Regions from separate parts of the Limnohabitans sp. Rim8 genome, predicted to be linked through region 1. Evidence: riboswitches for the same ligand, from Rfam matches in the RefSeq annotation. Region 1 holds a riboswitch; the other holds the start of a gene.
The links. A riboswitch is a leader RNA that binds a small molecule or an ion and turns the genes downstream of it on or off. The one in region 1 is predicted to bind glycine.
Positions count from the first base shown of each region.

Region 2: another riboswitch for glycine. It lies ahead of Q1M54_RS02750 (D-amino acid dehydrogenase); the one in region 1 lies ahead of gcvT (glycine cleavage system aminomethyltransferase GcvT).

Region 1 is NZ_CALPTI020000007.1:431-4,848, reverse strand. Features, by position in the region: gene gcvH (glycine cleavage system protein GcvH) at 19-384, opposite strand; gene gcvT (glycine cleavage system aminomethyltransferase GcvT) at 458-1,597, opposite strand; glycine riboswitch at 1,642-1,774, opposite strand; glycine riboswitch at 1,786-1,903, opposite strand; gene Q1M54_RS06540 (TRAP transporter large permease) at 1,913-3,190, opposite strand; gene Q1M54_RS06535 (TRAP transporter small permease) at 3,187-3,681, opposite strand; gene Q1M54_RS06530 (TRAP transporter substrate-binding protein) at 3,753-4,418, opposite strand, start outside.
Region 2 is NZ_CALPTI020000003.1:51,534-55,951, forward strand. Features, by position in the region: gene Q1M54_RS02745 (NADH:flavin oxidoreductase) at 1-410, opposite strand, end outside; gene Q1M54_RS02750 (D-amino acid dehydrogenase) at 684-1,937, opposite strand; glycine riboswitch at 2,108-2,206, opposite strand; gene Q1M54_RS02755 (M20 aminoacylase family protein) at 2,331-3,530, opposite strand; gene Q1M54_RS02760 (tripartite tricarboxylate transporter substrate binding protein) at 3,543-4,418, opposite strand, start outside.

The DNA.
Region 1 (4,418 bases):
GTGGCTCCGTTTAATCTTTCAAGCTGCAGAAAACGCTTTGTAAGCCGTCTCGTCCAGCAAAGCATCGGTTTGTGCCGGGTTGGACAACTTGACCTTGAAGAACCAGCCTTTGCCCAGTGGGTCGGTGTTGGCCAGTGATGGGTCGCCGCGCAGTTCTTCGTTCACTTCGGTGACTTCACCGTCCACAGGCATGTAAACATCGGCGGCGGCTTTGACCGACTCGACGACGCCCGCAACATCTTTTGCTGCAAAGGACTTGCCCACTTCGGGCAGGTCGACAAACACCACATCGCCCAGCGCATCTTGCGCATGGTGGGTGATGCCCACGACAGCGGTGTCGCCGTCAATGTGCAACCATTCGTGGTCTTCGGTGTACTTGATCATGAGGGGGCTCCTTGAGTGTTGAATTGGTGACATTTAATTGGGATCTGACCCCAATTAACGATGAAGTGAGGCTTTAACCACGGTAATAGCGGTTGGGCACGAAGGGCAGGGGGCTGATTTGCATGGGCACGGCTTTGCCGCGCACCATGGCGTTCAGACGTGTGCCCGACGCTGCATATTCTGCCTGCACATAGGCCAGCGCCACGGGCTGGTCGGCGGTGGGAGCGAGCAGGCCGCTGGTGACTTCGCCCACCTTCTGACCTGCGTCGTTGTGCAACTCGACATGCTCGCGCACCGGCACACGTTCTAGGCCGATGAGGCCCACGCGCAAGCGTTGCGCTGGGGCTGTGCCATCGAGTTGAGCCAGCACCTTGGTCGCACCCGGAAAGCCGCCCGCACGCGCACCACCGGTGCGGCGCACCTTTTGCATGGCCCAGTTCAAGCCCGCTTCGACCGGGGTGGTGGTGGTGTCGATGTCGTTGCCGTACAGGCACAGCCCGGCTTCCAAGCGCAATGAGTTGCGGGCGCCCAGGCCAACGGGCTTGACTTCGGGCTGGGCCAGCAGGCGGCGGGCAAAAGCCTCGGCAGCGTGGGCGGGCAGAGAAATTTCAAAACCGTCCTCGCCGGTGTAGCCGCTGCGCGTCACATACAGGTCTGCGCCATCCACATTAAAAGCTGCGCCGGTCATGAACACCAGCTTTTCGACACCCGGCAAGAACCGTTGCAAAGCGATCACCGCTTGCGGGCCTTGCAGGGCGAGCAAGGCGCGGTCAAATTGCGGCGTGATGGTGCAGCGGCTGCCGATCCGCTCTTGGATGTGGGCCAAATCGCCGTGCTTGCAAGCGCCGTTGACGATCACAAAAATGTCGCCACCGTTGGCCACATCGCGGTTCACGAACATCAGGTCGTCGATGATGCCGCCCTCGTCATTGAGCAACAGGCCATAGCGTTGTTTGTGCAGGCCAAGACCCATCACGTCCACCGGCATCAGGCTCTCGAAGGCGGCTGCAGCATCCGGTCCGCTCAGGCACAACTGGCCCATGTGCGAGACATCGAACAAGCCAGCCGCGCTGCGAGTGTGGTGGTGCTCAGCGACCAAGCCTGCCGGGAATTGCACGGGCATGCTGTAACCGGCAAAAGGCACCATGCGGGCGCCCAGCTCGGTGTGCAGTGCATTCAAAGGGGTGGTGAGCAAGTCGGCAGCAGCGGTCACAAAAACTCCAAGGGCAATGAAAAACCACAGCACATGCTGTAGCGCTTGCCCTCGCTGTCCGCTTTACCTGAGAGATTCGCCGGGGACATTCAGCCTAAAAGCCAAACGTTCTGCGGGTTGCTCCTTCGGTGGATGCCGTGGATCGATATCCCAGCACCTCTCTCCAGTGAGGTAACGCTTTGATGAAAAGCGTTTTGTCAGTCCTTTTGCCTGAGCGTTCAGCAGTTTTTCAAACCGCCTGCGCCTTCGGCGGTCTGACTTGTTTCATGAGGGAAGACAAGTCAGGCACTCTCCTGACAGAGGTTGATTCTAGCTTTATTTGTTGTAAATCCAGTCGCGCAAGGTCAGTGATACCTCTGGTACATAACTGATCAGCATCAGGCAGCCCAAGATGACCCCGATGAAGGGGATCAGGTCTTTGATGATCCTGTCCAGCGATATTCGTGCCACCGTACACGCGGCAAACAGGTTCACGCCAAAAGGCGGGGTGATCATGCCTAAAGCCAGGTTGACGATCATCACCATGCCGAATTGAATCGGGTCGATGCCAAAGTGGATCGCCACCGGCACCAGGATCGGGGCCAGCACGATGATGGCCGCGCTGGTCTCGATGAACATGCCGATGATGAACAAGGCCGCATTGACGCCCAGCAAGAAATATACGGGTGACTGCAGCACCTCTTGCAGCCAGGCACCAATGGCCGCGGGCACACCGGCACGGGTGATCAAAAAGGCAAACAGCCCGGCGTTGGCGATGATGAACATGATCACCGCGCTTGAAATCACCGATTTGCGCAGGATGTTGTACATGTCTTTGACACCGATTTCGCGGTAAATCAAGGTGCCGACAATGAAGGAGTAAAGCACCGCCACGGCAGCCGCTTCGGTGGGTGTGAAGACGCCGCCATAAATGCCGCCGAGCACAATCACCGGCATGAGCAAAGCCCAGCTGGCTTGCCAAGTGGCTTTGCCAAAGCTCAGGCGGCCCTCGCCGTCGTTTTTGCCCCAGCCTTTGTACTTTGCATACAGCCAGCAAAACAGCATCAGGGCAAAGCCAATCAGCAGGCCAGGCCCCACGCCCGCCACAAACAGCTCGCCGATCGAGAGTTCGGCACTCACGCCCAGCAAAATCATGGGGATAGATGGGGGAATGATCACCCCCAACTCAGCCGAGGTGGCCTGCAAGGCCGTGGCCCAGGGGCGGGGGTAACCGTGTTTGATCAGGGCGGGAATCAAGATGGCACCAATGGCAAAGGTGGTGGCCACTGAGGAGCCTGAAACCGCAGCAAAAATCATGCAAGTCAGCACGCAGGTGATGGGCAGGCCACCCTGGATGCCACCCACGATGCTCTTGGCAAACTCGACCAAGCGGCGAGAAATGCCGCCGGTCTCCATCAGGTTGCCCGCCAAAATGAAGAAGGGAATGGCGGCCAGCGGAAATTTGTTGAGAGAGTTGAACATTTCCTTGACGGAAATGAGCATGTTGGCGTTGGCAATCTGGATGCCGACAATCGCCGACAAACCAATCGAAACGGCCACTGACACTGTCAGTGCAAAGCACAACAGCATCGTGAAAAGCATGACTGAACTCATTGTGCGTTCTCCAATTCCATGCGCTGGGGATCCAGCCAAAAGCCGATGATGCCGATGATGCTGAACACAGCGCCCACTGGCAGAGCCAAGTAGGCCCAGAACATGGAAACGCCCTCAAGGCCAATCATGGACTGCACGCTGCCCCGATTGGCATAGTCCCAGCCCCACCACAAAATGATGCAGCACAGCGTCAGTGCCGAGATGGCCACCACAGCATCCAAAACCCGCCGCATGCGTTGGCCGCTCAAGCGGTACAGCAAATCCACGCTGACCATGGAGCCGGTGCGAAAAGCGGTGGGAATGCCGAGAAACACCATCCAGATCAGGCTGAAGCGGATCAACACCTCGGTCCACTCTGCCGGAGACTCCAGGATGAAGCGGGTCACGATTTGGTGAATGGCAAATGCCGAGGCCAGAGCCATCATCGCGCAGGCGACCATCATCGAGAAGGCGGTGGTCCGTTGCTCAAGGCGTAAAAATAATTGTTTCATGGGGAGTTTCTCGGCCAAATTGAAAAACGCCCGCCAGCCTGAGCCGGTCGGGCGTCATGGGCAAACTCAAATCACTTGAAATTGCGGATGCGGTCCAAGTTGGCTTTGCCGAACTGCTTTTCGAATTCAGCAATGGCTGGACCCATGGTGGCAATGAACTTGGACTTGTCCACGTTCTCGATGATGTTCATGCCTTTTTTGCGCAACTCGGCCACACCGTTGGCATCGTCTTTGTCAACACGGGCGCGGTTGGCTTTGACAGCTTCTTTGGCGGAGTCCAAAAAGATTTGCTTGTCGGCAGCGCTGAGTTTGTCAAAGCTGGCTTTGTTCATCAAGATCACAGCAGGCGAATAAACGTGACCCGTCAGCGACAAATGCTTTTGCACCTGGTCAAAGTTGGCGGCCATGATCACCGACAGGGGGTTTTCCTGGCCGTCCACAGTGCCTTGTTGCAAAGCGGTAAACACCTCTGTGAAGGCCATGGGGGTGGTCACGATGCCCAAGCTCTTGTAAGCGGTCACGTGCACGGGGTTTTCCATGGTGCGCATCTTCAGTCCCTTGAGGTCATCCGGGCCGTTGACAGCGCGTTTGCTGTTGGTCATGTGGCGCACACCGTTTTCAGCCCAGGCCAAGGCTTTGAAGCCCTTGGCTTCGAACTTGGTCAGCAGTTCTTGACCGATGGGGCCATCCAACACAGCGCGTGCGTGCGCCTTGTCCCGGAACAAGAAGGGCACATC
Region 2 (4,418 bases), on a different contig from region 1:
ATGCTGTCGCGGTGCGCCTGCACAAGGCCCTCGCGCAGTTGCGCAATACCCGATTGGGTATGGGCGTTCATGACCAATTGTTTGGGGTTGGCGCGCCCATCGTGGCGAACAGCAACTGCTTCGCCCCCCCAAATCATTTTGGCGCCAGATCTGCCGAATAAAGTCCAGCGGCGGCGGGTGTTGTCGGAGGGGTTGCCATCGGGTTGGCCATCCCAACCTTCCATCGGGTGAATGGCATAACGGTTGCCAATTTTGAGACCGGAAACCGTCAGAGCTTGGGCCATGGCCGCGGTGTCACCCGATTCCAGATGGTCATCGCAAGGCATTTGCAAGCCCAGCCGATTCAAGTTTTCTTTGAAATTTTGCGTGTCTGACAAAGATTTGACTTTGACGAAATCTCCAAATTTCATGTGCTCTTTCGAAGAAGGGTTTTTAGAAAGTCAATCTGGAAAGGGTGCCGCCTATTTTTCCTTCAAACCATCATACCCATTTGCTTCAGTGTATCAAGCGCATTTTCAAGGGATACTTTTAAGAGTTTGAGGGTGGGGTGTAGGTAACCGATTTTGGAAAATCGAACATCTTTTCAATGCGCTCTGTGAATCATTTGGAGCCAATCGTTGGAAAAAATTCCATCGATTGGCTCGCAGCGTGGACAGCGCTCGGATTCAATTTCAAAAAACTGTTCAAACCATTTGCAAAACCTGGCTGACCTTCAATTCAGACTTCCTTGCTTGCACCTCGCTGGCCACCACGTCAGCGGTCACGGCCGACAGCGTCCAGCCCAGGTGGCCATGGCCGGTGTTGTAGAACACATTGGCTTTGCGACCAGGGCCCACGCGGGGCATCATGTTGGGCATCATGGGGCGCAGTCCGGCCCATGGCACCACCGAGCGGGTGTCAATTTTGGGGAAGCATTGCTCCACCCACTCGATCAAGGGGCGGATGCGGTCCGCTCGGATGTCGCGGTTCACGCCATTGAACTCGGCTGTGCCCGCCACGCGGAAACGGTTCAGGCCCAAACGGCTGGTCACCAATTTGGTTTCGTCGTCGAGCAAGCTCACGTTGGGCGCACCGGCCTGGCTTTTTTCATCGTTCAAGTTGACGGTGATCGAATAGCCTTTGACGGGGTAGATATTGACGCGGTCACCCAGCTGCGCCGCGAAATCTCGGCTGGCCACACCGGCGCAGACCACCATGCCATCGAAGGTGTGCACCAGGCTGCCGTCATCGCCTGCGACGGTGATGATGGCTTGCTGACCATCGCTGCTGACCGTCTTGACGTCTTGACCGTACAAAGTTTTCACACCCAGACGTTCTGCCGCTTCGGCCAGGCCGTGTGTAAATTTGTGGATGTCGCCGGTCGAATCGCTCTCGGTGAAGTAGCCGCCGTAGTAGTCACCAGCCAAGGTGGGTTCGATGGCTTTCATTTCTTCGGGCGTCACCGCTCGGCGTGGCAAGCCACCTTGGGCCAGCAATGCCGAGACGCGACCGGCGTGGTCAAAGCCCTGCTTGTCGCGGTAGATGTGCAAGATGCCTTCTTTCTTCAAGTCAAAGTCGATGCCTTCTTCTTGCGCCCATGCAAACAGATGTTGCCGAGCAGCCACGGCCAAGCGGGCTGTCTCGACGGTGTTGCGCTCGTAATGAGGCATTGCCGCGATGAACTCCGCAAACCATGACAGTTTGTGCCATGTGGGCGCAGGGTTGACCAACAAAGGTGCATCGCTTTTGAGCATCCATTGGATGCCTTTGAGGATGGTGGACCAGTGGGTCCAGACCTCGGCGTTGGAGGCGGACAATTGACCGCCGTTGGCAAACGAGGTTTCCATAGCGGCGTAGCGATGGCGCTCGAACAGGGTGACGGCAAATCCGCGTTTGGCCAGGGCGTAGGCGGTGGTAACGCCGGTGATGCCGCCACCGATGACTGCAATGGTTTTCATGACAAAAGAGCTTTCTACAACGTCAAGGATGGAAGCTTGGCGTCAGCAAGTCGCTGCCGCCAAGCGCCCCCTCTGTTCAGAACCTGAGAGATTCACGCTGCGCACAGCTGCGCGTCGCTTGCTCCTTCGGTGCACTGGCGGACGAAACGCCAGCAGCTCTTCAGAGAATTGGCATGTGACCGGTCCTTTGGCCTGAGAGTTTCCGGGGCGGTTGCTCCTTCGGCGCTGCCTGCCGCGAGCGCGGTGGCAGTCTCTCCCGATCACATGTCGACACAAGGTCGATGGTTTTCAATCATTCACGGTGTTGAGGTGTGCCTGAACCAGTGCATGCCTCACCCTTCAAAAAGAATCATGACGACATTCAAAAAAGGCCGCCACTGGTTTATCGAGCATCTATTTTTGGGGATCCATTTTTTTTAGATACTCACCCACCAAGGCCAGCCAAAATGCCGCTCCTGGTGCGATGAGTTCATCGTTGAAGTCATAGCCAGGGTTATGGACGTGACACGCACCACGAGTTCCCGGACCGCCGTTGCCGATAAAAATGTAGCTGCCAGGTACTTGCTGCAGCATGAATGCGAAGTCTTCGCTGGCTGTATAGGCAGGTCCGTTGGGCTCAACCTGATGCGTGCCAAAAACCTTGGTGGCGACCTGCGTCGCGAATTCAGTCTCATCAGGCGTATTGACCAGCACAGCATACCCTTCTCTCCAGTCGATGGCAGCTTGCACCCCGTAGCTTTCTGCCTGAAGCTTAACCAGCGCCAGAATTCTCTCTTTGAGCAGGGCTCGAATTTCTGTGTCGAGCGCTCTGATGCTCAGCTCAAGCGTGGCAGTCTGCGGAATCACGTTATTGGCGATGCCCGCGTGGATGGCCCCGACCGTCACCACGGACGTCTTCTGTGGGTCGACATTGCGTGACACGATCGTCTGGAGCGCCATGACGATCGAAGACGCGGCCACCACTGTATCTACTGCCTCATGAGGAAACGCACCATGTCCACCCCGTCCATTCACAGTGATGGTCACGTTGTCGCTGGAAGCCATCGCTGAACCTTTTCGGAACTCCAAGCGACCGGCTTCAACGCCTGGCATGTTGTGCATCGCAAATACGGCATCGCATGGAAACTGATCAAACAGACCATCGGCCATCATTTTCAGCGCACCACCAGCCCCTTCCTCGGCAGGCTGAAAAATCAGGTGAACCGTTCCATCAAATTCAAGGTCTTCAGCGATCAGCTTGGCGGCCGCTAAAAGCATGGCTGTGTGTCCATCATGGCCACAAGCGTGCATGATTCCAGGGACTTGACTTTTCCAGGGGCTAGAGCCTACCTCTGAGATTGGCAGTGCATCCATGTCCGCCCGCAGGCCAATGGACTTGCCCTGTTGACCACGGCGCAATGTTCCCACGACGCCCGTTCCACCCAAACCGGTTGTGACCTCATAACCCCAGCCATTCAACTTGTCGGCAACCAAAGAAGCGGTCTGATGCTCTTCGAAGGCCAGTTCAGGGCGCGCATGGATATCACGACGGATCTGAATAAAATCACCAACGCGCTGCACCCAAGAATGCGCGAGATAGTTGCTGTCTTGCATCCAACGCTTTCGTTATTGGGCTTGTAAGCCCATCGATTTGGCGATGGCGCGGTACCTGGCCGTGTTATCTGAATAAAGCTTGCCCAATACGGACAAAGTTTGTGGACGGGGGACGATCATGGCTTGAGCTTCCAATGCGCTCTTGATGGTTGGATCGCTGGCCACGTCACTCAAAGCTTTGTGCAAAGCCTGAACCACTGGCTCTGGCGTATCTTTGTGGACAAAGTAGCCTGCCCAGGTATCAAAGACAAAGCCCTTGAGTGCTTTGCTCTCATTCAAAGTTGGTACTTTGCTGAAAAGCGCTTGTCGCTCTGCTGATACGACAGCGGGAGCCCTGAGCTTGCCATCCTCAACCAGCTGAACCTGACCTTTGCCATAAGGCGTCATGAAAATATCGACTTGTCCACCCATCAAATCTTGTACAGCTGCAGCACCGCCTTTGTAGGGGATATGCGTCATAGGAATGCCTGTGATCGATGACATGTGCTCACCCATCAAGTGGTAGAGAGAGCCGAGACCGACGCTGGCGTATGTCAGAGGCTTACCCTCAGCAGCTGCCTTTTTAGCGTAAGCGATCAATTCATCGCCATTTGCGGCGGGGAAATCTTTGCGTGCAAGCACCACAAGAGGATTGATGCTGATCATCTGCACAAGTCGAAAATCTTCGGGCTTGTACTTGATGGCTGCATTGGCCAAAGGTGCCAAGATCAATTCATTGGGTGAACCCTGAAAGATCATGTGTCCATCGGCGGGGCTGTTCAAAACCTTTTGGCCAGCGATACCGCCACTGGCTCCACCCAGGTTTTCGACGATCACCGTCTGTCCGAGGTGTTTGGCTAAGGTGTTGTTGAGCGTGCGTGCAATGACGTCCGACACACCGCCCGCAGG